Regions from separate parts of the Clostridioides sp. ES-S-0108-01 genome, predicted to be linked through region 3. Evidence: riboswitches for the same ligand, from Rfam matches in the RefSeq annotation. Region 3 holds a riboswitch; each other region holds the start of a gene.
The links. Region 3 has a riboswitch for lysine ahead of IR152_RS05820 (aspartate-semialdehyde dehydrogenase). Riboswitches for the same ligand answer to the same signal wherever they lie in the genome.
Positions count from the first base shown of each region.

Region 1 (8,590 bases), on a different contig from region 3:
ACAATAGAATCGTTTGCAATTTTATAAATATATTTTTAGACAACAAAAAAAGCACTTAATGTGCTTTTTTGTATTTATTAGTAAAATATTTTATAAATATATTCATATTGTATTTAACTTATCTATCAAAAAATAAAAACGGGATAGCCCACTCCGAAAGCCAGCAACCCCAGTTTTTTCCAGTACAACTAAGTACTGTAAAATGCGGATGAAGGGAGTCGAACCCCCACGCCAACGGCGCTAGATCCTAAGTCTAGTGCGTCTGCCAATTCCGCCACATCCGCTTATTACTCTTTTATTTTACTATATTTCGCTATTCTTTTCAATAACTTTTTAAAATTATCTATAAACTAATAAAACAATCATAATAAAAGGTTAAATTTATTTATATCCTTATTCTACAAGTTCAATTTCTGCTTCATCTACTCTCTTACCAATTATTTGAATACCTACAAATATAGCAACTATAGCCACTGGCAACACTATATATATTGGCAATCCAAATCCAGCTGGTATGTATCCAAATACAACGGTAATTACTGCTGTAAATATAGCATACGGTATTTGAGTATTAACATGGTCTATATGATTACAACCAGCTCCCATTGAAGAAAGTATTGTTGTATCTGAAATAGGAGAACAATGGTCTCCAAATATTGCACCTGTTAAAACTGCACTTGTACTTACTATTACATAAGACATATCAGGATTTAGTGAGTATGCTAGTGGTATTGCAAGTGGCATAAGTATACCCATTGTTCCATAAGCTGTTCCAGTAGCAAATGATATTATTGCTCCTAAACCAAATATTAAACTTGGCAATAAAAATGGAGGTAATGAACCTGATAATAAGTGTATTAAAAATTTAGCTGTACCTAACTCTTTTATTACTGAACTCAATGACCATGCAAGTATTAATATTACACCAGTGATTACTAAACTTTTCATTCCATCTATCCAAACATCAATTGCCTCTGATATTGTAAAAATCTTTTTGACTACAGCCATTATAATAGCAACCAAACTTGCAACAAGTGCAGACTGGAATAATGCTCTAGATGCATCAGATGCACTAAATGCTTCTTTTATTGCTTCAAATGAATACGGCGAATTCGTAAATAACTGTATAAGAGCCTTATTCTCCCCTCCCATTATAGATGTATATCCACTATAATAGAATGATGTTAATGCAACTATTATTAATGTGCCTATCGGGATTATAGCATTCCATACACTCAATCTTACTCCATTTTTTGGAGCTAAATCATCTAATTCTTCTACACCTTCATCAAGGTCTGTACCAATTTTTCTACTTCTAGATTTTATCTCTGCTTTTCTCATTGGTCCAAATTCTTTTAATAATAATGCTGATAATACAATAAACACTAATATTAATATGTTATAAAATCTAAATGGTATTGTATTTAAAAATATACCAAATGCGTCAACATCTACATTTATGCTTTCAAAAGCGTCATGTATTAAACCAACTTCAAGACCTATCCATGTAGATATTATAGCTAATCCAGCAACTGGTGCTGCTGTAGCATCTATTATAAATGCCAACTTTTCTCTTGATATTTTCATCTTATCTGCAACAGGTCTCATCATAGGACCTACTATTAATGAATTTGCATAATCATCAAAGAATACTAAAAGTCCCAAAAACCATGTTATAAGCTGTGTACCTTTTGCTGATTTAGCTCTTTTAGCAAGCGCTTCAGCTATAGCCTTAGCTCCTCCCATCTTAGCAACAAGATTTATTACTCCTCCAATTACCAGAACTTGTAGTATTATTCCTGCATTCCATGGGTCTGCCAAAGATACTAAAGCTCTATCTACCAAATCTAAAAAAGCTTGTATAAATGTCGCAAAAACATTAATACCACTAGCTTTAATTATAAAACTACCAGAAATAATCCCTATAAATAATGAAATTATTACGTTTTTAGTTATAAATGCAAGTACTATAGCAACTACTGGTGGTATTAAAGTTAAGATTCCAAATTTTTCTGCATTAGCTAATGCAATAGTGTCTATATCCTCCTCTGCAAAAACCATTACTGTTGACATTATGAACATAATTGTCGTCAGAAAAATAATATTAATTTTTTTGTTCCTCATGTAAATCTCCCTCTCTTTTTAATTTTGTGAATTATACAGGGTATTATGTTCTGATAAAACTAAAAAAGCCTTGAGTGGTAAACACTCAAGGCTTAAACATTACAATACATAAACAATATTAAAAATAAATATAATATAATTCCTTAAATGATAGCTCACCACAAATAAACCTGTGACAGTTGTACACATTTTCTATGTACCCCCAGCAATATAATCTTAAAGCATCGATTATAAAACTTCGGCAATATCTCCTTTCCTAATAATTCTCTGTGCTTAACTCCTTATTAGTACTGATAGACTATTGCGCCTCTACCTTTTTATTCACTTTTATTAAACACATTTTGAGTATATATTATTTATTTAAACTTTGCAAGGTAGTTTTTAAAATTTCTAATTTAAAGGACTTTTTACACTATTGTCGAATTATAAAATTAATTGTACTAAGACTAACAAAAAAATTTTATCACTTATTGGAGGAATTACTTTAATGTTATTAATTTATAATGAAAAAACAAACCCTTATTTCAATTTAGCAATGGAAGAATATATTCTAAAAAACTTTGATGAAGACTTATTTATTTTATGGAGGAATGAACCTTCTATAATCGTTGGAAAAAATCAAAACACACTTTCTGAAATAAACTTAGAATATATAAAAGAACATTCTATACCTGTTGTTAGGAGACAATCTGGTGGTGGAGCTGTATTTCATGATTTAGGAAACATAAACTTTACATTCATAGCTTGTAATAATAATAGTTTCAGTGATTTCAGAAGATTCACTCAACCAATAATAGACTTACTTAAAACATTAGGCGTCAATGCTGAATTTTCTGGAAGAAACGACCTTCTTATAGATGGTAAGAAATTTTCTGGAAATGCTCAATATAATTACAAAAACAAAGTAATGCATCATGGCACACTTTTATTTTCATCTGAGATAAACGACCTTTCAAGTGCACTAAAAGTTAAACCTATAAAATTTGAAGGAAAGGGAATAAAATCTGTAAAATCCCGTGTAACTAATATAAGTGAACATCTACAATCTAAAATGGATATACTGGAATTTAAAGATGCAATAATGAACTATCTTTCTAAAATAAATACTGATAATACTAATTATTGTTTAAGTGAATATGATATAGAACAGATAGAAAAACTTACTAAATCAAAATATGAAACTTGGGATTGGAACTTTGGCAATTCACCAAAATATACTCTTTCAAATGAATTAAAATATTCTGGTGGAAATGTTGAATTTAATTTAAATGTTGATAAAGGCATAATAAGCACTATAAAATTTTTTGGAGATTTTTTTGGAAAACGTGATGTTTCATTTGTAGAAGATAAACTTATTGGTATAAAACATGAGGAAAATGCTTTGAGAAATATCTTAGACTCTATTGAAATAAATGATTATTTCTTAGGCGCTAATACTGATATTCTAGTTTCTGGAATTTTAGGTGTTAAATGAGTATGTTAAATATTTTAAAATATTTATAAAATTATATTTACAGATATAAAAAATCATGATAATATTTATAACATAATTAAAAATTAATACTTCTTATCCAGAGTGGTGAAGGGACTGGCCCTATGAAACCCAGCAACCAGTATATTTTATATACATTGGTGCTAAATCCTGCAGTATTATACTGAAAGATGAGTCTAAATTAGCTTTTAAAGCCTGAGTTTAAACTCAGGCTTATTTTATTTTGCAGGGTAATAAAAAGGGTATTTTATTTTTAACTAATCAATTATATTCAGGAGGGAATTTATATGAAATTCAAAAAATTATTATGTTTGTTATTATGTTTAGTGTTTACCTTATCTATAGTGGGATGTTCTAAAGACAAAGGCAAAGATGATAAAAAAATAATTGTCGGAGCTACTTTAGTCCCAGGTGGAGAATTATTAGAAGAATTAAAACCACTTATTAAAGAAAAAGGCTATACTTTAGAAATTAAAAATTTTGATGATTACATACTTCCAAACGAGGCTTTAAATAATGGAGAAATTGATGCAAATCTATTCCAACACGAACCTTATCTAAAAGAAGCAGTTAAAGCTAAAGGCTACAAAATAATGGCTGGTAAAAAACTATATGTATGTCCAGCAATACTTTACTCTTATAAGATAAAATCTGTTGATGAATTTAAAAAAGGAGATACAATTGCAATAAGCAACAATCCATCTTCTTGTTCTAAGAACCTTAGATACCTTGAAAGTATTGGTCTTTTAACTTTACCTAAAGGTAATGGATTAGTTAGCCCTAAGGATATAATAGAAAATCCAAAGGAGATACAATTCAAAGAATTAGATATTGCTCAAATTCCGTCTTCTCTTCCAGATGTAACTGCTGCATTTATAGATACTACTTATGCAGTACCAGCTGGTCTTGATGCTAAGAAAAATGGAATTTATACAGCTCCTGTAAATGATGAATATGCAAATCTTTTGGCATTTAGAACTGAAGATAAAGATAGCGAAAAAATTAAAGTTCTACAAGATGTTCTTACATCAGACAAAGCAAGAAGTATAATTGAAGAAAAGTACAAAGGTGTTGTAATTCCTATTTTTTAGTATATTTAGTATAATTTTAATATTATTATCCTAATCTTGTTGAACATTGACTTATTAAGTGCTACCATTTAAATAAATCTATGTTTATGGAGGAAGATTACTATGGCTATAGAACTAAAAAAGGGGCAAAAAATAAACCTTACAAAAAAAGAAAATAGTAATTTAGGTGAAATTTTAGTTAATTTAAATTGGAACCAAAAAATACAAAAAAAAGGTTTTTTTGGCTCTCTAAAAAGCAGTAATATAGATTTAGATTTAGGTTGCTTGTTTGAAATGAAAAATGGTGTAAAAGGTGCTGTTCAGGCACTAGGTAATTCTTTTGGTAATTTGGAGTATCCACCTTTTGCACAATTAGATGGAGATGACCGTACAGGAAGTAATACACAGGGAGAAAATTTGAGAATAAATGGTAATAAAATAAAAGAAATAAAGAGAATACTTATTTATGCTTTTATCTATGAAGGTGTAGCTAATTGGTCTGAAGCTGATGGAATTGTAACAATCAAACAAAAACAAGATTCAGATTTAGTTGTTAAACTTGATGAACATAAAAATGGCTATAATATGTGTTCAATAGCATTGATAGAAAATGTAGATGATGAGACATTCAGTGTTGAAAAAGTAGTTAAATACTTTAAAGGACATAGAGAAATGGATACTGAGTTCAATTGGGGCTTAAAATGGGTTGCAGGAAGAAAATAAGTATATTTTATTTAAGAAACTATGAGTAAATTAGCTCATAGTCTCTTTTTTGTCTGAAAATTATTTTTTCTAACTATTATAAATAAATTCTTTATCATTTATAATTATTTTTCAAATAAAGTTCATGAAAATCCAATAAAATCTTCTATACAATTAGAATATATAAAAACTTATTTTATATAGTTCCTTTTTAGAATTTTATTTATAAAAACTTTTTTCTAATCTATAAATTCTTATAAATTATTACTTCCTAATATAATTTACAGTATTTATAATTACAAAATACCGTTTAAAATTATATAATAATAACTATGTAAAAATTATTCTTTTTGTCTAGTATAACTTTATATTTTATTAGATTTTAAATAGATTTATATTATTATAATCAATACTATTACTTAAACTATAAAAAATCAGCCACTCTAAAGTGGCTGATTAAATAAGTAATAAACAAGACATGTTTAATATAAATAATTTATTTATTGACTGCTTTTGAAGCATCATCTATCATTTTGTTTAAAGACGTTAGACCTCCATCATTTACATACCATGTTGGTGAATCTAAATATATTATATTATCATTTTTATATGCATCCATAGACTTTATTATATCATTATTTAAAACAGATTTTGCTGTTGAACTGTCCTTTACATCACTACCAGTAGCTATTCCTCTATCTATGACGAACATAACTTCTGGATTTTGTTTAGCTATATACTCAAAAGTAATATTTTGACCATGACTTGATTCTTTTATATTTTTATCTTTATTTTCAAATCCAAAACTATTGTATAATATACTAAATCTTGATTCTTCGCCAAATACACTTAAATTACCTTCATTGACCATTATAGTTAAAGCATTTAAATTTTTTTCTGTTACTTTTTTATTCAAAGTATCTATTTTCTTTTCAATTTTACTAAATTCTTGATTGGCTTTTTCTTCTACTTCAAATATTTTTGCTATTTTATCTATATTATTTTTAACAGATTCTAAGTACTTCTTATCATCCTTACTTGTACTTATTGTTGGTGCTATTTTTGACAATTGCTCATAAAAATCTTCTTGTCTTCCATTTATTATAATTAAATCTGGATTTGCTGACTTTATACCTTCTAAATCTGGTTCTTTTAAACCTCCTAAATCTGTATACTTTTCATCCTTATATTTTTCTAAAGATGCTGGTAAACTCGCCTTAGGAAGCCCTACTAAATTCTCAGCTACACCTAATGCGTCCATCGTATCTAGAGCTGAATAATCAAATACTACTACTTTTTTAGGATTTAATTTTACATCTGTTTCTCCCAAGTTATGAGTTATCTTTATGGTATCATTTGAATTCTCTGATGTTTTTGATTCATTCTTTTTATTTCCACCTAATGCAAACACTGTCACTAATCCTACTATAGCTACTGCTGCTACTATCGCTGCTTTTTTATTCATATCAATATTTCCCTCTTTCTTATTAATATTTATCTTAATCTAAAATTTTATAAAAAAAGATGTAGTAAGTTTATTTTTATATACAATATTTTAAAAATAAATACAGATTCGATTTCCATTTATATTCTTAATGTTAAAATTCATTTCATAAATATCTTCTAAAACTTTTTCATTAACTATCTCATCTGTACGACCTACTTTTTCAACTTTTCCATTTTTTAATGCAACTATATTATCTGAATAACATGATGCAAAATTTATATCATGCATTACTAACACTATAGTCTTATCTAACTCGTCACAAAGGTCTCTAAGTACCTTCATCATTTGAACTGAATGATTCATATCTAAATTATTCAGTGGTTCATCAAGTAATATGTACTCTGTATCTTGAGCTATTACCATTGCTATATAAGCTCTTTGCCTTTGACCTCCACTCAATTCATCCAAATACTTATGTTGTATATCAGTCAACTTCATATATTCTATTGCTTCATCAATATACTTTTCATCCTCTTTAGTTAGATTACCTTCACTGTATGGAAATCTTCCAAATCCAACTAATTCCCTTATTGTGAGTTTTAAAGTTATATTGTTAGACTGCTTAAGAATAGCTATTTTTTTAGCCAATTCCTTATTATTATAATTAGTCAAGCTTTTTCCTTCTATTATTACTTCTCCACTATCACCTACTATAAGCCTTGTAACTATTGACAATACAGTACTTTTCCCAGCTCCATTTGGTCCTATAAAAGATGTTATCTTTCCCTTTTCTATATTAAAAGAGACATCATCTACAACATTTTTATTCTTATATTTTTTAAATATATTTTTTATCTCTATCATCTATTTGCCCCCTTTAATAGTAATTGAATAAAGTAAATTCCTCCTATGAAATTTATTACTACACTTAAAGTTGTGTCAAATTTAAATACATGTTGTATAAAAAATTGTCCTATTATCAGTGTAATCATCCCTATCAACATAGAACCCAAAATTAAATATGTATGCTTATATGTTTTAAAAATTTCTCTAGATATATTGGCAAGCAAAAGTCCTAAAAATGTCATTGGACCAATAAGTGCTGTTGATATTGAAACTAAAATTGCTATTAGTATTATCATTTTTTTAACTACTTTATCAAAATCTACACCTAAATTAATTGCTTGCTCTTTACCCAACGATAATACATCCAAATACTTTATTTCGTCACATATAAAAGGTATTGTGGCAATAATTATTATAAATGCTATTAAAAGCACATTAGTATTTATATTATTTAAACTAGCCATTATACTGGTTTGTAAAGCTAAAAATTCGTTTGGGTCTATCATTACTTGAATAAATGTTGTAGCACTTTTAAACAATGTTCCAAATACCATTCCTACTAGGATTAAAAAGAAAATATTATTTTTATTCTTTTCAAATAACGTCTTATATAATAACAGTGAAGCTCCAATCATCATGACAATATTAATAATAAAATTATAATTCTCATTTATAATCAAACTACTACTTGAACCAAATATGAATACTATTATAGTTTGAATCATTACATATAATGAATCCAAACCTAATACACTTGGTGTTAATATTTGATTATTCGTAATTGTTTGAAAGACCACAGTAGTAAACGCTATGCATCCTCCACCTAATATCATAGCAAGTATTTTTGGTATTCTCTGCGACAATGCATATTCTAAATGATTCATATCTATTCTATAGATTACAAAAAGT
Region 1 is NZ_JADGMN010000003.1:12,641-21,230, reverse strand. Features, by position in the region: tRNA gene IR152_RS03890 (tRNA-Leu) at 204-284, opposite strand; gene IR152_RS03885 (Na+/H+ antiporter NhaC family protein) at 394-2,124, opposite strand; lysine riboswitch at 2,268-2,444, opposite strand; gene IR152_RS03880 (lipoate--protein ligase) at 2,612-3,598, shown strand; SAM riboswitch class I at 3,689-3,793, shown strand; gene IR152_RS03875 (MetQ/NlpA family ABC transporter substrate-binding protein) at 3,904-4,707, shown strand; gene IR152_RS03870 (TerD family protein) at 4,810-5,409, shown strand; gene IR152_RS03865 (siderophore ABC transporter substrate-binding protein) at 5,885-6,853, opposite strand; gene IR152_RS03860 (ABC transporter ATP-binding protein) at 6,944-7,699, opposite strand; gene IR152_RS03855 (iron chelate uptake ABC transporter family permease subunit) at 7,696-8,590, opposite strand, start outside.
Region 1: it holds a riboswitch for lysine, as region 3 does, so the genes downstream of both, IR152_RS03885 (Na+/H+ antiporter NhaC family protein) here and IR152_RS05820 (aspartate-semialdehyde dehydrogenase) in region 3, are expected to answer to the same signal.

Region 2 (8,590 bases), on a different contig from region 3:
TTCGGTTTAGTATGCTAGTTGTCGGTGAAAAAATACTACTTGTCGGTCTTGTATTGAAGCAAAGTTTTAGAAATGTTACCTTTTTAAAAAGGTAGCATTTTTTTATACGAGAATTTAATACAAGAAGAGGAGGTAAAGTTTTGACTATATTTAAACTATCAATATCGTATATGAAAAGACAAAAAGGAAAAACAATAGCACTATTATCAAGTATTGCACTTTCAGTGATGCTTATTTTCTCAATGATTGTAATTAGGGACTCAGGATACAATTCTCAAATACGAGAAGCAAAAGACTTACATGGAGATTATCAAGTATGGTTTGAGGGGATTGATATAGAGAAATCAAGAGAACTAGAAAACGATAATGAAGTTAAAAAATCAAGTAAAGTTAAATACTTTTGTGAAGCAGTCAATAAATCGAATGGTGTTAAATTTGATTTGAATTCATTTAATAAAGATTTTATAGATTCTCTTAACTATAAGATGATAGGAAGAAGCCCAACAAATGATGGAGAAATAGTCATAGAAAAAGAAGTAGCAAATCAGATGGGGATAAGTAATCCATTAAATAAGAATATTGATTTAATGCTAACGAATAAGTATATCGATAGCAAGGGAACTAACAAAATAGATAGTGCAAATAAAACATTTAAAATCGTTGGCTTACTTGAAAAACCGGATAGATATTATAACTCTCTATCTAATTCTATAGGTGGAATCAAGACTCAAGCATTTGTATATAAAGAATCAAAATTTCCACTAAAGACTAAAAATACATATAAAGGGACAATATTTCTTAAATTTGAAAAAAACACATCTAAGTTTATAAGTAAGCTTGAAAAAAAGTTAGACCTTGGTTGGGATTATTTACATGAAAATACTGAATTTAGTGTAGTTAAGTTATTAAAAGACTCCTCCTATAAGAATAAAGAAAATATTCAAAAGACAGTTCTTTTAATCATTGTGTCTAGCCTTGTAATATACAATATTTTTAATATTATCCTGCAAGATATGATAATTCAAATAGGGATTATGAGGTCAATTGGTATGTCAAATAAGAAAATCAAGTGTATGTTTAAAGTATCAAGTTTTATTTATATAGTTTTAGGTACAATAATTGGTATATTATTTGGAGTAATCTTATCATATATAGGAGTGAGAGTAGTATATGGATATAGTTCTATTCTAACTATAGGAATTCCAAGTATAATTTATTCTTTTGCAGTTTCAGTATTATCAGTATCAACAAGTAGTTTTATAGTAGTTAGGAAAGCTGTGAAGGTGTCCATAATTGATTCAATAAAAAGTAGTGAGAGGTATGAAAGAAAATCAAAATATAATATTATAAAAACAAATCGAACACATGGGAACATAATTAGAAGAATCGCGAGTAGAAATATATGGAGAAATAAATCTAGAACGATTATAACAATACTTGCAATTACTATGGTTGGAACTATGTTTATATTTAGCTTTGCAGTAAAAAGTACATTGAGAGCCAATATAGAGGAAGGAATAACAGGTGGTAGTTTTGGGATGTCCTATGGAAGTGTGGATAAAACAGTAAGTGGTAGTTACAATGGGACAGATAGTTTATTTTATAAAGTCGATAAAAATCTGATAGAGAAAATAAAAAATATAGAAGGCGTAAAAAGTGTAGATCCAAATTTTTACAATCCTAATGGATATGTTTTGCTTCCTAAAGAAAAAATATCTAAGTCCTATCAAGATGAATTAAATAGAAAAAATATACTATTTAAAGAGGAACATAGTAATGAATATCCTCTTCTTATAAGAGGTTATAGCGATGAGCTATTAAACAGTAGAGAGTCGTTTATTGAAGAAGGAAAAAACTTGACAAATGTTAAAGAAGGACAATATAAAAAAGTTATACTTGTAAACAATACAAATTCACAAGTTACACACTCATTTGAAGCAAAGGTAATTGATGGCGCAAAGGTTGGAGACATCATAGATATAAAATTACCTGTATATAAAGATAGTATTAAAAAGTATGAAACATTTAAGGTTGAGGTTAGTGCTATTATGAAAGAAGTTTATGCGGCATCTCAAGATGGGAATATTGATGCCAATGGAGCACAGGTGATATTTAGAGAAGATGACTATAGAGAATTAACAGGTCAAAAATATTATAACAAGATTTATGTAATGGTTAAAAAAGGTAAGTTATATCCAGTTGAAAAAAGATTAGAGAAGTTGACAAAGGATTATGCTTTTACATCAATTGGTGGTAAAGGTGAAGATTTGAAATTTAATGGAGGACAACAAAATTCAGAGGAACGGCTTGCAGTAATATATCAGTGTTTAATTATACTTATACTTTCTGTAAATAGTATTTTTATTATGAGAAGTAATATCATTGCTAGAAAAAAAGAATTATCAATACTAAGAGCAATTGGAATGAGTGTTAAGGATATTAAAAAAATCCTAATAATTGAAAGTGAATTTTATGGACTAGTTGCCTCTATAATAGGAGCTGTAATTGCAACAGTCTATTATAACTGGGGAATTTCAAAAACAAATAAAACTCTTTTAGCAGGAGGCTTTGAAAAAACAATAAAGCCTGATATTCCTGTGAGTCAAATATTTATGCTCTTTTCTATTTTTAGCATCATAGGATTTATTGCAGTATATTTATCTAGAGATAAATTAGAAGGTACATCAATAACAGAGGGAATTTCACAAAATGATTAAGTATGTTCAAATAAAAAATAAAAAGGAGAAACTTAATTGTAAATATTGCAATTATTATTCTGACAATATTTACAATCTTAATGTATTATGTTACAATTATTTACAATAAATAAAATTTAATAAGAATTACCTCATCTAATAAAAAGATTGAGGTAGAGGTTGCATTTACTAAGATTAATATTGAAGAGGTCGGAAACCAATGAGGCAATATAAAAGGAGTAAGTGCCGAAGTGCTAGTGTCCAAAGCTAGTGCTGGGACTGTATTTAATAAGTACAGTACTGTCATCAAAATTATCCCGAATTTTGATGGAGAGCTATCTTAAATAAGATAAAGGGAAGATGCAGGTATGTTGTATTTAGCACATTTAGCTCAACATGTATCCATGTTGAGCTTTTTTACATCTATACAAAATAGGATAAAAAGGGATGCAATAATAAAATATTTTAATTTAAAAAGTGGGGAGATTAAAAATGAGTAGTTTAAAAAAGAAAAAGTTTACTATGCCTCAAACACTTACTATAATATTCTTATTAATAGTAGTGATGGCAGTTCTTACTTGGATAGTACCAAGTGGAAATTTTGAAAGGGTGGATATAGACGGAAGGTCAGTTGTTGTAGCTGGAACTTATGAAAAAGCACCATCAAATCCACAAGGTGTTACTGATGTATTTTCAGCTCCTATAAATGGATTTATAGATGCAGCTCAAGTAGTTGGATTTGTTTTGATAGTTGGAGGCGCTTTTGGAATAGTTAATAAAACAGGAGCTATAGAAGCTATTATAGCTCATACTGTCAAAAAAATGAAGAGGTTTCAATTTTTAATAATACCTATCTCAATGATTCTATTTGGGCTAGGTGGAACGACATTTGGAATGAGTGAAGAAACACTACCTTTTTATATGATATTTATTCCACTCATGACCAGTATGGGATATGATTCATTAACAGCAGTGGCAACGATATTTGTAGGAGCAACAGCTGGATTTGGGGCAGCTACGACTAATCCTTTCTCTGTAGGAATAGCACAAGCATTGTCACAAATAACACCAGGTTCTGGAATAGAGTTTAGAGTTGTTATGTTTATAATATATATGGCTATATCTATAGGATTTGTTATGATATATGCCAATAGAGTTAAAAAAGACCATAAAAAGTCTTTAGTACACGATATATCACTAAATCAAGAATCAATGACTAATAGTGATACTAACATAAAAGAATTTACAAAAAGAGAAGCTATGGTAATATCAATTTTCGTGGTAGGTATGGCGATTATGATATTTGGAGTTTTAAAGTTAGAATGGTATATAACTGAGATTGCAATGATATTTACAGCAATAGGTATAATATCAGGAATAGCATCAGGGCTTAAACAAGATGAAATAGTTAATTCATTTATAAATGGAGCAGGAGATTTAATGACAGCAGGGCTATGTATAGCATTTTCTCGTGGAATCGTAATAATAGCAGAAAATGGATTTATAATAGATACAATTTTAAATTCTGCAGCAAATTTATTAAATGGACTACCAAAAACTATATTTATAAATTTAACTTTCTTAATAGAAGGTTTGATAGCATTTTTAATACCATCTGCTTCAGGGCTTGCATCACTTACAATACCTGTACTTGCACCACTTGGAGACTTAGTTGATGTATCTAGACAAATGATAGTTACAGCTTATCAATTTGGTATAGGTGTAACTAACCTAATAACACCTACATCAGGTGTTTTAATGGGAGCATTAGCAGTGGCTAATATTCCTTGGTCAAAGTGGGTTAGATTCATAGTTCCTCTAATGGTAGTATTAACAATTCTTGTAATGGTATTCTTGACAATAGGATTATATCTAGGATTCTAATAGGAGGTAAGTTATGATAGAGAGTGTAAAGAAAAGAGCTTATGAGATAGAGGATGAACTTGGAAAAGAAATTGAAGAAGTATGTGATTTTATATTCAATAACCCGGAGCTAGGTGAAGAAGAATATATATCATCAAAGTACTTAGTAGAGAAAATGAAGGAATATGGATTTGATACAACTTATCCGTACTGTAATATGGATACTGCTTTTAGAGCAGAATTAGGAGATAGTGATGGTCCTACTATAGCATTTTTAGCTGAGTATGATGCACTTCCTGGATATGGAGAAGATAAAGAACCAGCTCATGCTTGTGGGCACAACTGGATTGCAGCATCTACACTAGGAGCTTGTATAGTATTAAGTAAATTAAAAGAAAATTTTAAAGGAAAAATAGTACTAATAGGAACACCAGCTGAAGAAACAACAGGAGGAAAATGTGATTTAGTTAAAGCAGGAGCCTTTGATGATGTTGATGTAAGTTATCAGATGCATATAGAAGCTTTTAATAATATAAACTGCAAGGCTTTGGCAATAGATTCATTAGAGTTTAGTTTTGAAGGGGTATCAGCACATGCAGCTAGTCATCCTCATATGGGAGTTAATGCGTTAGATGCAGTACAACTTACTTTTGCTGGGATAAATGCACTAAGACAACATGTAAAATCAGATGTTAGAATACATGGGATAGTTTCAAATGGAGGAGAGGCTCCAAACATAGTTCCAGAAAAAGCAGCCTGTAAATTTTTCGTAAGAGCTGCTGAAAGAAGTTATTTAGATGAAGTAACTAAAAAGGTTATAAACTGTGCAAAAGGAGCAGAGTTAATGACAGGAGCTAAGCTTTCCTATAGATATTTTGAAAATTCTTTTGACAACATAATAAATAACAAAGTGCTTCAAAAGATAACAAAAAATAATTTGATTGAGGTGGGTATAACAGATATATTAGAAGGTAAAGATGGACCAGTAGGTTCTACAGATATAGGTAATGTAAGTCAAGTTTGCCCTACTATGTATACAGAAATAGCTTTAGATATAAATCCAATGGTGTATGTTCATGAAAAAGAGTTTCTAAACTATGCAAATTCTGAGGAAGCTTATGATAAACTTCACAAAGCAGTAAAAGCAATGGTAGGATGTGCATTAGAAATTTATCTAGAAGATGGACTACTTGATGAGATTAAGAAAAATCACTTAAACTAAAAATAAAATAAATGGGTATTACTTAAAAAATGGTAATACCTTTTTTATTTTGTTTATTGATAAAAATAATATTTTTGTGGATTCAATTTATATAGTTTGTTTAAAATTAAAATATTGAGAAAAAGTTGACACTAAAAAATAAATTTGCTAACATATAATAAATAATAATTAAAATAAAATACAAACGGATAGTGATTGTTTAAATACAAGCTAAACCTATTTATTACTCAGGATTCATGGGAGTCTATTTAATGTGTAATAAATAGGTTTTTTTTTATGTAATAAATTACATTTTAAATATTCTAAATAATTAAAAAAGATTTATTTTAACTTAATGCTAGTAAAGGGGGCATCACAATGATTATTGAAAAAATACTCAATAATAATGTAATTATTACAACTGATGAAAATCATAAGGAAATAGTAGTTATGGGAAGAGGTTTAGCTTATAAAAAACGTACAGGAGACCATATATCAAAAGATAAGATTGATAAGATATTCAAACTTTCAGATCCAAATATATCTGATAAATTTAAAGAATTAATAGCGGATATTCCTATGAGATATATGGAATTATCAGATGAAATAATTTTATATGCTAAAGAAAAATTAGGGAAAAGATTAAATGATAGTATTTATATTTCTTTAACAGATCATATGTATACCGCAATAGAAAGAGCTCATGAAGGAGTAAATGTAAAAAATGTATTACTTTGGGATATAAAAAGATTTTATAAAAATGAATTTAAAATAGGTCTAGAGGCTTTAGATTATATAGAAAAAAAATTTGAAATTAGACTTCCAGAAGATGAAGCTGGATTTATAGCACTACATATAGTTAATGCACAAATGGATCAAAATATAAAAATTATATATGAGATTACACAAATAATACAAGAAATTGCAAATGTAGTTAAGTACCATTATAAAATAGTATTTGATGAGGATTCAGTTTATTATCATAGATTTATTACTCACTTAAAGTATTTTGCAGAAAGAATTGTTAGTAATAATTTACATGAAAATAATGAGGATGATTTATTAAATGTAATAAAAGTCAAATATAAGAATGCTTATAAATGCATAGAAAAGTTAGATGAGTTTATACATAAAAAATACAATTACGATTTGACAGATGAGGAAAAATTATACTTAACTATTCATGTTGAAAGAGTGGTAAGCAAAAGTATTAAGTCAGATATAAACCCTGATAATTAGGTTTATATATATTGGGTGGTGACATTAAGTTGGCCAAACCTTCATATTTCAAAAAGAAAATGGAGGAGAAAAAATGAGAAAGTATGAACAGCTATCAAAAGAAATCATTAAGAATGTAGGAGGAAAGGAGAATATTAGCAGTTTATCTCATTGTATAACGAGACTACGTTTTAAGTTAAAAGATGAGTCAATAGCAAATGATGATGTGCTAAAAAAAATGGATGGTATAATTACTGTAATGAAAAGTGCAGGTCAATATCAAGTAGTTATTGGTAACCATGTTCCAGATGTTTATGCAGTTGTGTGCGATTTGGCTGGATTAGGAGGGGATGCAATAGATAATTCAGATTCAGACGCACCAAAAGGATTATTTAATAAGTTTATAGACATAATATCAGGAGTTTTCCAGCCAATACTAGGAGTATTGTGTGCTGCTGGTATGATAAAAGGATTCAATTCAGTATTTACAGCACTGGGTTTGTATGGAGAAACTGATGGTGCATATATTATGTTAAATGCAATTGGAGATGCGATGTTCCAGTATATGCCGATAATTCTTGGATATACAGCTGCCAAAAAATTCAAACTAAAACCATTTATCGGTATGCTTATAGGTGCAGTTTTATGCTATTCAGGTATTCAATTAGATACTCTAGCATCTACAGGTCAACCTTTATACAGTTTATTTACTGGAACAATATTTGAATCACCAGTATATATAACTTTCTTAGGACTACCAGTAATAGCAATGAACTACACTTCAACAGTAGTTCCAGTAATTTTAATAGTATTATTAGCATCTAAGTTAGAAAAAGTGTTTGCTAAAATAATACCAGATGTAGTAAAGAATTTCTTTGTACCAATGGCAGTTCTACTAGTTTCTTTACCCTTGGGATTTATGGTTATAGGACCTATAGCTACCTATGCTTCCAATATAGTTGGGAATGGATTTTTAGCTTTATTTAATTTCTCATCAATTTTATATGGTGTATTAATTGGTTTATTATGGCAAGTACTTGTAATATTTGGACTACATTGGGGGCTAGTACCAATAGCTATTTCAAACGTTATGACTATGGGGTTTGATACAATATTAGTGGGAGCATTTGTACCATCTTTTGCACAAACAGCAGTAGTAGCAGCAATGTACTTTAAATTAAAAGATAAGAAAATAAAAGAGTTGTGTATACCTGCAATTATTTCAGGGATATGTGGTGTAACAGAGCCTGCAATATATGGAATAACTTTACCAAGAAAAACACCATTCATATATAGTTGTATAGGTGGTGCTGTAGCAGGAGCTGTAATGGGAATAATGAATGTAAAAAGTTATGTAATGGGTGGACTTGGAATATTTGGTATACCTAATTATATAAATCCAGCAACTGGAGATATGGCAGGTGTTTATGCAACGATAATAGCAATAGTAGTAGCTATTGTAGTAGGATTTGTGTTAACATTCTTTCTTTGGAAAGATGATACTATAGTAGAAATTTCTGAAGATGATAATGGGCAAGGCGTTGTAGAAAAAAACAAAAGAGAAGTAGTATATAGCCCAATAAGAGGAGAAGTAAAGGCTTTGGATCAAATG
Region 2 is NZ_JADGMN010000005.1:136,808-145,397, reverse strand. Features, by position in the region: gene IR152_RS06945 (FtsX-like permease family protein) at 141-2,717, shown strand; lysine riboswitch at 2,863-3,042, shown strand; gene IR152_RS06940 (YfcC family protein) at 3,189-4,580, shown strand; gene IR152_RS06935 (M20 family metallopeptidase) at 4,594-5,781, shown strand; gene licT (BglG family transcription antiterminator LicT) at 6,139-6,999, shown strand; gene IR152_RS06925 (beta-glucoside-specific PTS transporter subunit IIABC) at 7,073-8,590, shown strand, end outside.
Region 2: it holds a riboswitch for lysine, as region 3 does, so the genes downstream of both, IR152_RS06940 (YfcC family protein) here and IR152_RS05820 (aspartate-semialdehyde dehydrogenase) in region 3, are expected to answer to the same signal.

Region 3 (8,590 bases):
TTTATACTATTATCCCAACATGCTGTCCATATTATAAAATCCTGGTTTTTGCTTAACTAAGTATTTGGCAGCAGCTATAGAACCACTTGCAAAAATACCACGAGATTGGGCTTGATGGCTTATTGTAAGGACTTCATTATCTCCAGCAAATAGAGCATCATGTTCACCAACAATGTTTCCACCTCTTATAGCGTGAATACCAACTTCATTTGGTTGCCTTTTTGCACTGCGACCATATCTACCATAATTATTTTCAACGTTTGGCAAAACCTCTTTTATAGCGTTAGCAATCATAACAGCTGTGCCACTTGGGGCATCTACTTTTCTGTTGTGATGTTTTTCTATTATTTCTATATCAAATCCTTCTAATAATTTAGATGCATCTTTAACCAATTTCACTAATACATTTACACCAAGAGACATATTATATGATTGGAATATAGGAATAACTTTAGCCGCTTCATGTATTTTGTTCATTTCTTCATCATTATATCCAGTAGTAGCAATTACTAAAGGAGTCTTCGTTTTTAAAACATAAGATAAGATATTATCTAAATTAGAGTGATGAGAAAAATCTATAACTACATCAACTTCTTCAACTATAGTGCTCATATCTTCATAGATTTTGAGGTCACCTTCACAGCTATCCATACCTCTAGCTGCAACACAAACCAATTCTAATTCACTATCTTCTCTTATAGTGTCGGCTAAAATCTTACCCATTTTTCCATCATAACCAGTTGCTATAACTTTTAACATAATTTCCTCCTATGATTAAGGGCTAACTTTTGACCAAACTTATCCTTTTACTATGCATTAATTTTTACTATGCATTAACTTTTAGTCCAAAGTTAACTAACTCTTTCTTTAATACTTCTAAATTTGCTGGGTCCATTTCTGCTAGAGGTAATCTTAAATCTCCAACATTGAATCCTAATAAATTCATTGCAGTCTTAACTGGTATAGGATTTACTTCTATAAATAAAGCTGCAATCAGAGCATCCATACCAAGTTGTAATTTTCTAGAACCTTCGATATCGCCTTCAAAGAATTTGGCTACTAAATCGTGAGTTTCTTGAGGGCAAACATTAGCAAGTACTGATATAACTCCTTGACCTCCTAAAGATAACAAAGGAAGTATAGTATCATCATTACCAGAGTAGATAGCAAAGTCATCTGGTACCAAGCTAGCTATTTCTGCAACTTGTCCTAGGTCTCCACTAGCTTCTTTTACAGCAACTATATTATCTATTTTAGCAAGTTCAACTATAAGGCTAGGACTTATATTTACACAAGTTCTTCCAGGGACATTGTAAAGTATAATTGGAAGTTTGACACTATTAGCTATTGTTTCAAAATGACGTTTAAGCCCAGCTTTATTGGCTTTATTGTAATAAGGAGTTATTATTAATAGAGCATCTACTCCTAATTTTTCAGCTTCTTGACTTAAATTAACTGAGTGCATAGTATCATTAGAACCACTTCCAGCGATAACAGGAACTCTTTTATTAACTTTTTCTACGACATACTTAATAGTAGCAAGTTGTTCTTCATCAGTCATAGTATTAGCTTCACCAGTAGTACCACAAGATACTATAGCATCAGTACCATTAGCTATTTGGTATTCAACTAATTCACCTAATTTGTCAAAATCAACCTTATTATCCTTTGTAAATGGTGTAACTAGAGCAACAGCAGAACCTCTAAATATCATATAAAATCAATCCCCTCTTTTTTATTTTTGTGTTTTATATTACAGTTACTTCTAATGCTTGTTTTTGAGTTACTATTAATATTTTACAAAATCATATATTTATACAAGTTTGTACATTATACTAAATCGTATGATAAAGCCATTTCAGCTATTTGAATTGCGTTAGTTGCAGCACCTTTTCTTATATTATCAGCAACAACCCAAAGATTTACACCATTATCAACACTAAAATCTCTTCTTATTCTTCCAATAAATACTTCATCTCTATCATCAAATTCTACAGCAGTTGGATATTCATTTTTAGCAGGATTATCAACTACTACAACACCTGGAGCCTCTTCAAGTGTTTTTACTAAATCCTCTAATTCAAATGGATTGTTAAATTCAACGTTTATAGATTCACTATGACCATTTTTTACTGGAACTCTTACAGTAGTTGCAGTTATTTTTAAGTCGTAGTTATCAAGTATTTTCATAGTTTCATTTACCATTTTCATTTCTTCTTTAGTGTATCCATTTTCAGTGAATGAATCTATATGAGGAAGACAGTTGTAAGAGATTTGATGAGGGTAGAATCCAGTAGGATTGCCATTCATTCCTTTCTCTAAATCTTCAACACCTTTAACACCAGAACCAGATACAGCTTGGTAAGTAGAGTAAACGACTCTCTTAATTTTGTATTTGTCATCAAGTGCTTTAAGAGGAACCATAGCTTGTATAGTAGAGCAGTTAGGATTAGCTATTATACCCTTATGATTTTTTATGGCTTCTGGGTTAACTTCAGGAACTACTAAAGGTACATCTGGATTCATTCTCCATTGACTAGAGTTATCTACTACTAAGATTCCATTTGAAGCAGCTATTGGAGCATACTTTTCACTAATACTTCCTCCAGCAGAGAATAATGCTATTTGTATGCCTCTATCAGTAAATGAAGTTTCCTTTAATTCTTCTACTATATATTCTTTACCACAAAACATTACTTTAGAACCAGCTGATTTAGAAGAAGAGAATAAAAATAGATTTTCTATTGGAAAATTTCTTTCTTCTAATACTTTTAAAAATGTTCTACCTACCATTCCAGTAGCACCAACTATTGCCACATTTACTTTTTTCATATAAATTCACCCCAATTTTAAATTATTAAAACATTGTTTTATTTGATTTTAGTTATACAAGTAAGATATGTTAATATTTTTATATATCCAAAAACTTTAATATTATATTAACAACTTTAATTATATACAAAAAACGCACAAAGGTATACTTTGTACGTCTAATTTATCACTCAAAGTAAACCCTGTAGCTCATCACCTATAAAAATAAGTGACAGTATTACACATGTTATGTGCAATCCCAGAAAATATTATTGCAAGAAATATTTTCTTCGGCTGTAAATCCTTTTTCCAATCATTAACACCTGCCAGCTACTATTGGATACTCTTAGTTACAGCTACCTCTACCCTAGGTTAATAGGATATTAAAATTTGATTATTCTAATAATAATACATATTTAAGAAAAAATCAACTTATTTATATATATATTGCTAAAATTTAAATCCAAAATTTGTCAACTCTTGTTTTAACACATTAAGATTAGATTCTTCCATTTCAGCTAGAGGAAGTCTTAAATCTCCAACATTAAAACCTAAAATATTCATGGCAGTTTTAACTGGAACTGGATTTACTTCTATAAATAAGGCAGCAATTAAAGCATCCATATCAAGTTGTAATCTTTTTGAGCCTTCAATATCACCTTCAAAGAATTTAGCTACTAAATCATGCGTTTCTTTAGGACAGATGTTAGCAAGTACAGAGATAACACCACTTCCACCTAATGATAATAGTGGTAGTATGGTATCATCATTACCGGAATATATAGCAAAATCTTCAGGCACTAATTTAGCTATTTCTGCAACTTGAGCTAAATCTCCACTAGCTTCCTTCACAGCAACTATATTATCTATTTTAGCAAGTTCAGCCACAACAGTTGGCTTTATATTTACTTTAGTTCTTCCTGGTACATTGTATAAAATAATTGGTAACTTAACGCTATTTGCTATTGTTTCAAAATGAAGTTTAAGACCTCTTTCATTAGTCTTATTATAGTAAGGAGTTATTATTAAAAGACCGTCCACTCCCAATTTTTCAGCTTCTTGACTCATATGAACAGACAACATAGTATTGTTTGAACCAGTACCTGCTATAACAGGTATTCTTTTATTAACTTTTTCAACTGTATATTTTATTACAGCAAAAATTTCAGATTCACTCATAGTAGTCGCCTCACCTGTTGTTCCACAAACAACTAGTGCATCTGTGTCATTCTCAATATGGTATTCGATTAATTCACCTAATTTTTCAAAGTTGACATTATTATCCTCTGTAAATGGAGTAACTAAAGCAACAGCAGAACCTTTAAATAACATATAATCAAATCTCCTTTTTATCTAAATTTAATTTTTTAAGTACAATAATAATTATAGTACAAATTAATTAATTTTAATAGGTATAGTTAATATCTTAACTGTTTAAATAAGATATTTATATTATATTAATATTATAAAAATTTGAAATAAATGTTTTATTCTCAAAATATGCATATTAATTTAATAAAATATACCAAAATGGAAATAAAAAATAAATTTTATGCGAATTTAATAACTAATAATTAATATATTTAGGTTATAATAAATATGTGCGTAAAATCTAATAATAAGTAATAATACCGAAGATTCAGGAGGAATAATATGGATACTTTAAAGGAACTTTTTAAAATAGGAAGTGGACCTTCAAGTTCTCATACTATGGGACCACAAAGAGCAGCAGAAAGATTTAAGAATGAAAATCCAGATGCAGAAAGTTTTAGAGCAATATTATATGGTAGTTTGGCAGCTACAGGGAAAGGTCACTTAACTGACTATATAATTGAAAAAACCATAGCACCTAAAAAAGTTGAAATTGTTTGGAAAGAAGATATTATAAAAGATTTTCATCCAAATGGAATGAAGTTTGAAGCTTTAGATAAAGATGGAAATGTAACAGCTGAATGGACTGTATATTCTATAGGTGGAGGGACTATAGCAGAAGAAGGTCAAAGAAACAGTAAAAGTAAGAGCATATATCACTTAGATACAATGGATGAAATAGTAAAATGGTGTAAAGAAAATGATAAGACTTTAGTAGATTTTGTGTTGGAATGTGAACCAGAAGACATAAAAGATTATATAAAAACTATAAAAGATGCTATGAGAAAATCTATTGATGATGGGCTAAGTACGGATGAAACAATACCAGGTAAACTATTATTAAAAAGAAGAGCAAGTACATTTTATAATGCATATCAAAAAGATAAGAATTTCTCAACACTTATATATGCATATGCACTAGCAACTTCAGAGCAAAATGCTTCTGGTAATATAATAGTTACAGCTCCAACTTGTGGTTCTGCTGGTGTAATACCAGGAATATTCTTTGCAATGCAGGATTTCTATAATTATGATGATGAAAAAATAATTGAAGCACTACTTGTAGCTGGAATAATAGGTAATATAATAAAAACTAATGCTTCAATATCTGGGGCAGAGGTAGGATGTCAAGGTGAAGTTGGCGCAGCTTGTTCTATGGCAGCAGCGGCAGTAGCATATTTAAAAGGTGGTACAATAGACCATATTGAATATGCGGCAGAAATAGCACTTGAACATCATCTAGGAATGACTTGTGACCCTGTACATGGATATGTTCAAATTCCATGTATAGAGAGAAATGCTATGGCAGCTCAAAGAGCTTATGATGCAGCTAATTATGCATTATTAACTGATGGCTCACATTCTGTCTCCTTGGACCAAGTCGTTGAAACAATGAAAGAAACTGGTATCGATATGCTGGATAAGTATAAGGAAACTGCTAAGGGTGGACTTGCTAAACATTTCTTCTCTTGCTAAAAAATAAAATTTTTTAATAATAATTCCCCTGTTTTGATTTATGAAACAGGGGAATTATTATTAATGGTGAATTATTTAATAATGCAAAATATTTTTATATTCAATTTAGTTTTTTATTTTTAATTAATATAGTATGTTATATAATATTTTAACTATAAGAGATATAGAAATATTTTTTTAATAAAATAGAATTTGGAGGAGATTACATGAGAGAGGCATCATATTTACAAGAGCAACTTTATAAGCATAGGAAGTTATTAAATCCTATTGCAGAGATTGGGAGAAGAGAGTATAAGACTTCAAAATACATAAGAGATTATCTTGATAAATTAGGAATTGAGTATGAAGTTTATTTAGAAACAGGTATAGTAGGTGTAATAGAAGGGAAAAGACCTAAAAAAGATATTGCTTTTAGAGCTGACATAGATGGTCTTCATAGTGAAGAAGGGGTAAAACATTTATGTGGTCATGATGGACATGCTACTATATTACTTGGATTAATTGAGTATTTAAATGATAATAAAGAAGACTTAAATGATAATATAGTATTTATATTCCAACCAGCAGAAGAAGGTCCTGGGGGAGCAAAAGCTTTAATAGATGAAGGAGTGCTTAGAAAATACAATATTGATGAAATATATGGGCTTCATATATATCCAGAGTTACCAGAAGGTTATGTAGGTACAAGAGAAGGCTATTTTATGGCTCAAATAGGAGATATTGACATAGAAATAGTGTCTAAAAGTGGACATGGGGCTATGCCACAAAATGGAATTGATGGTATAGTGATAGCTTCAAACTTTGTAAGCTCACTTCAAACTATAGTATCTAGAAATATAAGTCCAATAGACAATGCAGTGTTGACTATTGGTAGAATTGAAGGTGGAGCTAGAAGAAATATAATAGCTGAAAATATAAAGATGGAAGGTACTATGAGATGTTTTAGCCCAGAAGTGTATGAGAGAATGAAGCTTAGAGTTAGGGAACTTGCTAGAGGGTTTGAATTAGCTTATAACTGTAAGGTTAATATAAATATTATAGATGATTATATTGCTGTTAAAAATGACAAGGGATTGTATCAAGAGTTTGTAGAAGCTGTTGGAAATGATACTGTTGTAGAGCTAGAGCCACTTATGATATCAGAAGATTTTTCTTATTATCAAAAAGAAGTTCCAGGATTATTTTTTATGTTAGGCTCAAGAAACGAAGAAAAAGGATTTGTAAATGGTCTTCATAATATAAACTTTAATTTTGATGAAAAGATATGTGTAAATGCATTGAATGTTTATTCAAAGTTATTAAAATATAAAAAGGCTATAGATTAGAGAAATAAATTATAAAGATTAAAAAGTTAAAATGCCTAAATTTAAAAAGATGTGAATTGATAAATACCCCTTACATATTTGTATAAATTTCTTTTAATTGACAAAAATACAAATATGAAGGGGTGATTTTTTTGAAAGAAAATATGCAGAGAGAAAAGAAGATAACTAATGGCAAGAATACTAAAATATTGACAAATGATGATATAATGAAATATGAGATAGCCTCAGAACTAGGTCTTATGGACAAAGTTGGTGAACGTGGATGGGCAGGACTTACAGCTAAGGAAGCTGGAAGAATTGGAGGTATGCTTACATCACGCAAAAAGAGGCTAAAAAAGATTGTAGAGGGGCTAAATAAAAAGGATGAGTCAATATAGTGATTTTGCGTTTGTATATGATGAACTTATGAATGAAGTTGATTATGAAGGATGGGTTAAGTATATAGAAGATATAATAGATTATGAAGGTGTAAAAGTAAAAAATATATTGGAATTGGCATGTGGTACAGGTAATCTTACAATTCCATTGACTAAAAAGAATTACGATATAGCTGGTATCGATATATCTGATGAGATGCTTAGTGTAGCAAGAGAAAAGGCGGAAAAAGAAGGAGTAGAATTAGTTTTACTTCAACAAGATATATCAGAGCTTGATTTTGAAATATCTGATTTGGATTGTGTGCTTTGTGCTTGTGATGGATTTAACTATATAACTTATGATGATGATTTAGAAAATGTATTTTCAAAGACATATAAATTGTTAAAGAAAGATGGAATATTTATATTTGATATAAGTTCATTTTATAAATTAGCTAATGTATTGGGAAATAATATGTATGGAGAGAATAGAGAAGATATAGCGTATATGTGGCAAAATTACTTTGATGAAGAAGAGAATCTAATTGAAATGGAACTGACCTTTTTTATTAAAGATGAATGTGGAAAGTTTGAAAGATTTGAAGAAGTACACCAACAGAGGGCGTACACTGAAGATGAGATAGTTGATATGCTTAAAAAATCTGGTTTTAAAGATATAAAATCTTATGGAGATTTTACTTTTGATAAACCTAATGAAGAAAGTCAAAGGATATTTTTTGTGTGTAAAAAATAGGATATTTTTATATGTAAAAAAATTTTGTGTATAGAAGATAAATGTCATATAAAAATACAACAAATACAGGTTTATATATTAAAACAAAGTGATGATGCTTTATAAACTGTTACTTTTTGATAATTATAAAGTTTTATAGATTGAGAGTAAATCTAATATAGAAGAGCTATTATCTAAGGTTAAAATAGGTAAGTATTTATATATTAAAATTAAAATAATAATATAGTGAAATGAGATAATTAACGAAATATGGAGGAATATAAATGAGAGATTATGTACTAAGAGCAACATCAGGAAATGGTCAAGTTAGAGCATTTGTTGCAACTACTAGAAACACAGTAGAAGAAGCTAGAAGATTACATGAAACTACAAAAGTAGCAACAGCAGCACTTGGAAGAACGTTAACAGCGACATCTATAATGGGACTAATGATGAAAAATGATAGTGATAAATTGACTGTAATAATAAAGGGTGGAGGTCCAATTGGAACTATTATC
Region 3 is NZ_JADGMN010000004.1:147,492-156,081, forward strand. Features, by position in the region: gene dapB (4-hydroxy-tetrahydrodipicolinate reductase) at 10-759, opposite strand; gene dapA (4-hydroxy-tetrahydrodipicolinate synthase) at 827-1,714, opposite strand; gene IR152_RS05820 (aspartate-semialdehyde dehydrogenase) at 1,831-2,832, opposite strand; lysine riboswitch at 3,010-3,184, opposite strand; gene dapA (4-hydroxy-tetrahydrodipicolinate synthase) at 3,262-4,143, opposite strand; gene IR152_RS05830 (L-serine ammonia-lyase) at 4,465-5,658, shown strand; gene IR152_RS05835 (N-acetyldiaminopimelate deacetylase) at 5,865-6,983, shown strand; gene IR152_RS05840 (small, acid-soluble spore protein, alpha/beta type) at 7,115-7,360, shown strand; gene IR152_RS05845 (class I SAM-dependent methyltransferase) at 7,347-8,093, shown strand; gene hslO (Hsp33 family molecular chaperone HslO) at 8,357-8,590, shown strand, end outside.

Region 4 (8,590 bases), on a different contig from region 3:
AAGTATTAATAACCCACTAGTTTCATAGTCTAATCGCCCTATTGGATATACTCTTTCCTTCACATCTTTAAGTATATCTATTACACTTGGTCTGTTAAACTGGTCTTTTACTGTAGTTATATATCCCTCTGGTTTATTTAATACTATATAAATATAATTTTCACTTGGCTTTACTTTTTTATTATCAAATTCTACTATATCTTTTTCTTCATCAATATTAAAAGACAACTCTTTTACTACACTTCCATTTACTTTTATTCTTCCTTCAAGAATTATTTCTTCTGATTTTCTTCTAGATGCAATTCCACAAGAAGCTATATACTTATTAATTCTCATACATAATCCTTCCTTATCCTAAATTATATGTTATTTAATATTTTTATCAATGTTAATTTTGCTACATTATTATACTATACTAGACCTTAATTAAAAACAAGCTAAAAAATTATTTAATTTTCCTAAATAATTGTAATTTCTTTTCACATACTATTAATATGTAATAGCTGACTAAACACTATTTTAAGGAAGTGATTATTATTTCAAAAGAAAATATAAAGTATTATTTAATAGTCGTGTTTATTGGAATTTTATTTTTTAAATTTATTAATACTCCATCAGATTTTATATCTAGCATTGAAGGATTCTTAAAGTTTTTTAGCCCATTTTTTCTAGCTATTTTACTTGCTTTACTTTTAAATCCACTTGTAATGCTCTTTGAAATAAAATTCAAAACACATAGGCTTTTAGCCATTTTTTTATCTTATATATTTATAGGTCTTATTTTAGCTTTTGCCATTAGGTTGTTAATTCCATCAATAGCCAATACATTAAATAGATTGATAAACGAAATGCCTATGTATACTGATTATATGAACAATTTTATAGAAAAAAATATGTCAAACATAGATTTTCTAAAAGCTTTAATTCCTCATATACAATATAGTTTAGATAATGTATTAAAAGAAGCAAGTAATTTTATTAGTAGAATTCCTAAAAACGTCTTAATCTATACACTTAGCATATCCTCTATGTTATTTAATATGACAATGGGGTTTATACTATCTATATATATTATATATGACAAAGAAAAAATCGCATTGGGATTTAAGAGATTCCTATACTCTTCTACTGCTAGAAACAAAGCAGATAACATTATAGAATTTTTTAGAACTACTCATGATATTTTCTATGATTATTTGCTTGGTAGAATATTAGACTCTCTTATTATTGGTATAATTGCATTTTTAGGATTTCAATTTGTTATCCGAATAGAAAATGCTTTATTTTTAGCTTCAATAATATTCTTAGGTAATATAATACCTTATTTTGGTCCTTTTATTGGTGCAATCCCTCCGATAGCCATGACAATATTATATAGCCCTCAAAAAACTATATGGGTCATTGTATTTATATTTATATTGCAACAATTAGATGGAAATCTTATAGAGCCAAAAGTTATGGGTAAGCAGGTTGGTATAGGAGCTATATGGGTAATTTCTGCTATTTTAATAGGTCAATCTCTATTTGGTTTTATAGGAGTTTTTCTTTCAGTACCAATAGCTGCTGTCGTAAAAACTTACGTCGATAAATATATAGATAATCGCTTACAATAGCTTATATATACTGTGATTTTAATTTTTAGTTTAAAAATTGACTGTTATTTGTTAAATTATTTCTCAAAAAAATATCTCTTAGTAAGAAAACTTGCTAAGAGATATTTTTTATAATATATATTTTGTTCATTAAATGCATGTAGACATTTTATATTTATTAATTATTTGAGTTTTGAGAATTTCCACTAGTATCTGAACCACCACTAGTATCTTGTGGAGTTGGTGCTGGAGTTGGATTACTACTATTTGGCTTTTCTTGAGTTTGAGAAGAATTGTTATTATCAGGCTTATCGCCTTTTGACTTTTTATTGCTATTTTTAGAACTAGATTTATTATTCTTATTACTTTCACTATAAGAAGATTTCCTTGCATCTGATTCTACTCTATACCTATCTTCTCCCGCCGTATCTTTTGCCTTTTTCTTTCTTTGTTCTTCTGTTTCATTTTGTTCTTTTTCTAATTTAGTTAATTCTTCTTTCTTTTTAGTTGCCTCTTCTTTAATAGCAGATGAACCATTTTTTATTTTTTCTATAAGTTTAAGTTCCTTAATCGCATCCTCATAATTTTTTAATTCTTCAAACTCAGTCATGTTTGACATTCTCATAGCTTGCATATACATAGCTCTTGCATTCTCATTAGTATTATCTTCTTCTAATGCAGAGGATAATGATTCCATAGCTTTTTTATAGTCATGTTTTTCTAAATATGTTTTTCCCTGCTCTACTAAATTTATTTCATCTTTTTTATTAAATGAACATCCTACAAGAAATATAGATAATATCGATATTAATAAAATTACTCTTCCTCTCATTAAATCCCTCCTTGTCATATACTTTAAATTTTATCATAATTAGAAAGTTTTTAAAATATTTTATATTTATTACAAGAAATTTGCTAGTAAAGCGAAAAATAAGCAGATATACTAAGAATGATACAACAAACTAAAAATTAATTTAGAGATACATATCTTAGCAAATCTGCTAGTAATAAACTTTAATATTTAATTTTTATTATATACTTCTTTATTTTATATCTCTAAAGCTAATAAGTCTTCATAGCTTTGTCTCTTACAAATTAGCTTATCATTTCCATCAAACACTGACACTACTGCTGCTCTTGGTATTTTATTATAATTTGAAGACATTGAATATCCATATGCACCAGTTGATGTTGTTATAAGTATATCTCCGCTTTTAATGTCCATTATATTTATATCTCCAATTAATATATCCCCACTTTCACAACATTTTCCAGCTATTGTTACATGATTCATAGTCTCATGGTTAATTTTATTCACAATACTACATTCATAACTAGCTTGGTACAACGAAGGTCTTACATTGTCTGTCATACCGCCATCTACACTTACATAAACTCTAACATCTTTTATATCCTTTATCGAACCTACTGTATATAAAGTACTTCCTGCATTTGCAACTATTGACCTTCCTGGCTCTATTACTAATGTAGGCACTTCTATTCCAAGCTCTTTACATGAATTTTCTGCTTTAATGATTATAGTTTCACAGAATTCTTTTATAGTTTTAGGTTTATCTCCTTCACTATAATAAACTCCAACTCCTCCACCTAGGTCAATTTCTGTTAACTGTATGTTGAATTTTTCTTTTATTTCTTTTACTAAGTTCATCATTATATCTACTGTATCTATGTATGGTTCTACATCAAATATTTGTGAACCTATATGAGCATGAAGACCCACAAGTTTAATATTTTTATATTCACTTAACTTTTCTATTGCTCTAAATAAATCTCCATTTACTAAAGCAAATCCAAATTTAGAGTCTATCTGTCCAGTTTTTATATAATCATGTGTATGAGCTTCTATACCAGGAGTTATTCTAAAATATATCTCTTGAGTTTTACCTTTATCTTCACATAACGCTTCAATCAAGTCTAACTCATAAAAATTATCCACTACAAATTTACCTACACCTAAATCTAATCCCATGTTTATTTCTTCTTTAGTCTTATTATTTCCATGGAAGAAAACTTTTTCCATAGGAAAATTTGATTTATAAGCTGTATATAATTCTCCTCCTGAAACTACATCTAGACACATTTGTTCTTCATTTATAAGATTGCACATGTAAAGAGGTAAAAAAGCTTTCCCCGCATAAGCAACCTTATTTTTTCCTTCTCTGGCTTTAAAATATTCTATATATTCTCTACAATTTTGTCTCACTAAAGCTTCATCAAATACATAAAGTGGAGTTTGATATTTTTTACTAAGCTCTAAACAACTTACTCCTCCAATATATAATTCATTATTATTTACGGTCATAGTTCCATGAAGTTTCATAATAGCCTCCCCAAATTTTATATATTAAATACTTCTGCTATTTTCTCTATAGCTACTTGTTTATCATCAGAATTTATAGCACAAGTTATACGAATTTCTGATGTAGTTATAAGTTTTATCATTATACCATTTTCATTGAATATCTTAAATACTTTAGCAGCAACTCCAGAAGTATTTTTCATGCCAAGACCTACTAAAGAGAATTTAGTAATATTATTATCAATTACTACATGTTCTTCATCTGTGTATTTAGATACTATCTTTTTACATTCTCCTAATTCTTCCTTTGGAACTGTAAATGATACACTTATCTTATCTAAAATAGGTGCAGTTTGGCTTATCATATCTACACTTATACCCATAGTTGCTATATCCTCAAATAAACTAGATATATTTTCTGTTTTAAAATCTTTTATTGTTATAGAACTATCATCATCACTAGTAGCTAATCCTGTTATTACTTTATCCTCTAATTTCATGTATTTTCCCCCTCTTATATACGTTCCTTTTACTGCACCACATGTACGTCCAACATAGATTTCAACACCATATTTTTGTGCAAGTTCTATACTTCTTGAATGCATTACTTGTGCACCTAAACTTGCTAGTTCAAGCATTTCTTCATATTCAATCTCATCAAGTTTACTAGCCCTTGAATATTTTCTTGGGTCTGTAAAGTAAATCCCATCAACATCTGTATATATCTCACATTTTCCATTTAATTTAACCGCAAGAGCTACAGCAGATGTATCTGAACCACCTCTTCCAAGAGTAGTTACATCGCCATCTTCATTGATTCCTTGAAATCCAGTTACTATCACGACATTTCCTTCATCTAAGCTATTTTTAATTCTTTTTATGTTTATATCATCAATTTGAGACTTTCCATGAAGACCACTCGTTTTTATATTTAGTTGATAAGCATTATAGCTTATAGCTTTACACCCAAGTGCATTTAATGCTATTGATAATAAAGATGCTGAAATCATTTCGCCAGTAGACATCAAAGCATCTAATTCCCTCTTACTAGGTTCATTACTCAATTCTTTTGCTAAATTTATATATTCATCAGTGGATTTTCCCATGGCAGACACAACTATTACCATTTGTGGATTTTCTTTTCTTCGTTCTATTATATTTTCTGCAATTGATTTTATTTTGTCAGTATCTGCTACTGAACTTCCACCGTATTTTTGGACAATTATACTCATGCTTTTTCCCCCTCAAACTAAATTTTGATAAATAAAAACGCCCAAAGGTATACTTTGGACGTGTAAATTTCATAGACCAAGTAACCTTGTAGCTCACCACTTTAAAAGTGACAGCCTTATGCATATTCTGCATAAGTCCAGAAAATTTGTCCGTCAACAAAATTTCTTCGGCTATAGACCCTTTCATCAATTATCAACACTTACCAGCTCCTATTGAATACTATTGAATACAGCTACCTCTACCCTAGGCTCATTATTTTTAATTAATTTATTAATATAGTTTTATCACACTCTATATAATATTGCAACAATTATTTTACAAAATGTGGCAAATCGCTAGTCTTCTTTTTAAAATTAACTTATATACAATTAAATAGTTTATTTAATCCTAAATCTATAAAATTTATACTGTACTCATTATCATATCTCTCTAAATCATTTAATTCAGATAAGTTATCTGGTGTAACTACCAAAACATTTGGCACTTTAAAAAACGGAATTGTAGATTTATCTATTTTTTTAGAAAGATTTTCATATTTAGAAATGTCTATTTCATTATTTAAATCAACGTCGACTAAAACTTGCTTTATACTACCAAATTGGTCTGTATATTCAATAAATAAATCGTATTTCACATCATCTACACTAACATTTCGGTAAAATCTTTTTACATCACAACCTGCAGTATTGATTCTAACAACTAACTCTGACCCTACTAGAGCCTTTATTAAATCATCTCCCTTAAAAAGCTTACTACCATTTAAATAGTATACATAAGAGAGGTCTTTATAATTATAATAATCCACATCACAAGGATATTTTTTTAGTGTATATTCACTACACATTTTTCTCAAAGTTTTTTTGAAATTTTTTTTATTGTATCTCTTTTGCTCTCCATAAATTTTTCTAAATTGAGATTCTGTAACACATCTAACCCTGCTAATTAAAAGTAATATCTCTTTTTCCATATTAGTCATAGTACATTCTCCTTGAAGTATTATTTGCAAAGTTGTACTAATATTATATTAATTTTATGATATTAAATTTACAAAGAATTAAAATAAAATAGCTAATTTTTATAGAAATAAATTCTATAAAAATTAGCTATTAACATACTAAATACTATTATCAATTATTTATTTAAACTATACATTACCTTGATTTTCAGAATCTTGAGAACTCGTATTTTCATCAGTTTCTGTTCCTTCTTTTACTTTTTTATCTTCAAAGTTTGCAATATTTAGGTTATCAAATTCTGACATTTCAATTACACCAGATTCTTCTTTTGAATACGATATTTTAACTTTATCTCCAACTTGAGTCAGTGGTAATTCGCTAGATACTTTTGAAGTAGCCTTGAATATTATCTCTTTATTTGAATCTAAAGTTACATAATAATTAGTATTTCCGCCTCGTACATCTGGGCTTATTCTTGTCACTGTACCTTCTATTACCTCATCTTTTAAATCATTATCAAGTTTTAAATCATTACCTTTAGATTCTAGTGAATCTTTATAATTTCTTAATGCTTCGTTCTTATCTTCACCTATTCCAAGTACATTATAATCTTCAACAGATACAAATGCAACTCTCTTAACAAGACCAGCCTTATCTTTTAATGATGATACATATGTTGGCTGACCCAATATATTATACATTACAGGGAATGTAGCTTCATAATTCTTTTCTTGAACATTACCCTCAGCTGATTTCATTGCAGCTGTTTCAGTAGCTCCTGGCTGTTTATACAATCTAGCCTCTTTTGTTCTAGAGTCGACTAACATAAATCCAATTGTAGATTCATCTCCACCTGAAGATGTTATACCCGTATACCAATAAGACCTATTATCATTACCATAAACTAACGATGTACCTTCTGTTGGCACTAAAACTCCCTTTTCTGATATAACAGAATTTAAAAATCCATTAACATAAACACCCCAGTCTTTAATCTGGTCTGTTATAAAGTTTTGTGGCTGGATTCTATCCACCCATTTAGGTGTGTTCTTAACATCATAAACCTTTATTTTTCCAGTTTCTGCATCAACAGTGGCTATTCCTGTAGCATTTGCTCCTCCATAACCAATTTTATGTTCATATAAACTTACAACCCAATAAGGTCTTCCTTCATCATTTATTTCAAGAGTGAAATCTGTCATACCAGCATTTACAATACCATGTATGTATAAATGTCTTTGTAAATCTTGATGTAAGTAAGCTTCTGGTTGATATACTATCTTTATTGGCTTTCCATCTATTTCTTGAACCAATTGAACGTCTTGAGGGTTACTAGCTGATACTTTTACATAACCACTTGTCCCACTTAGAGATGTTATCCATTTAATTATGTCTCTATGAACAAGAGGTGCTACCCAGTACAACTCTCCATCCACATTTTGTATATGAAATTTTCCTAATTTTGACACACTACCTATTGCTGGAACTTCTCCAAGTTTTTTGTCACCCAATTTCATGGCCATATCTTCATCTACAAGACGAATGTCATTTACACTGACAGGACTAATGTCATCAGTGAATTTACTTTCAGTTACTTTTCCCAATAGTTCTTTATATGATTTTGCATGAAATACAGGTGTAGAAGTTATAAAAGGAACTACTACAATATACACAAGTAAAGCTATTGCTATTGAAAAATTATACTTAGCAATTTTAGATGCTCTTTCATTTCTATCTAGCATCATATCTAGTATCCCTGCTACAACAAAGAAAATTATTCCTACTGAAAATAAAGATGTGAAATCTAATCTTAGTACAGGTAATTTAATAAATGCATAAATTACTACAACTATTAATGCAACTCCATATGTTTTAAGATATCGTTTCATTTAATACTCCTCTCTACAAAATGTTATTATTACTATTATTATATCCATATGTTTACAAAAAATAAATATTTATCATATTTATTATATGTTAAGATATCTTTATATATTTATACTTCTGTTTATTTAATTATATCTAATATATATATCCAAAAATACTATAAAAATACAAATAATAATAGAAATTTAAAGACTGAAGAAAGTATTCTAACTAAGATTTACGAATTCTTAATTCTCTCGAAGTTAAACTACTATCTTCAGCCTAATTATCTAGCAATATTTTTTTATATGAAAAACTCTAAAATAAGTTTTTAGATGTTTGCGATTTTTGATACATAAGAATGTTGTCTAGAATTATATTCTGATAATAAACCTTCATATTCTAAGGTTAATCCAGATAAATTATAAAAATCATTTGGTGTTACTTCAAATGCTTGTTTATTTAAAATGTCTATCTCACTTTTTTCTAACATATCAGCAACAAAATTTGAACATACATATTTATATTCAGATTGTCTATGAATATTCATTGGCAAATATATTAATGCCATTATATCGTAATAGTAATCTTCTCTAGAATCACTAATTAATTTTATATTTTTA
Region 4 is NZ_JADGMN010000001.1:503,727-512,316, reverse strand. Features, by position in the region: gene IR152_RS02250 (pseudouridine synthase) at 1-336, opposite strand, end outside; gene IR152_RS02245 (AI-2E family transporter) at 528-1,613, shown strand; gene IR152_RS02240 (tetratricopeptide repeat protein) at 1,771-2,424, opposite strand; gene lysA (diaminopimelate decarboxylase) at 2,641-3,933, opposite strand; gene IR152_RS02230 (aspartate kinase) at 3,951-5,144, opposite strand; lysine riboswitch at 5,226-5,394, opposite strand; gene IR152_RS02225 (hypothetical protein) at 5,504-6,121, opposite strand; gene IR152_RS02220 (hypothetical protein) at 6,290-7,990, opposite strand; gene IR152_RS02215 (hypothetical protein) at 8,299-8,590, opposite strand, start outside.
Region 4: it holds a riboswitch for lysine, as region 3 does, so the genes downstream of both, IR152_RS02230 (aspartate kinase) here and IR152_RS05820 (aspartate-semialdehyde dehydrogenase) in region 3, are expected to answer to the same signal.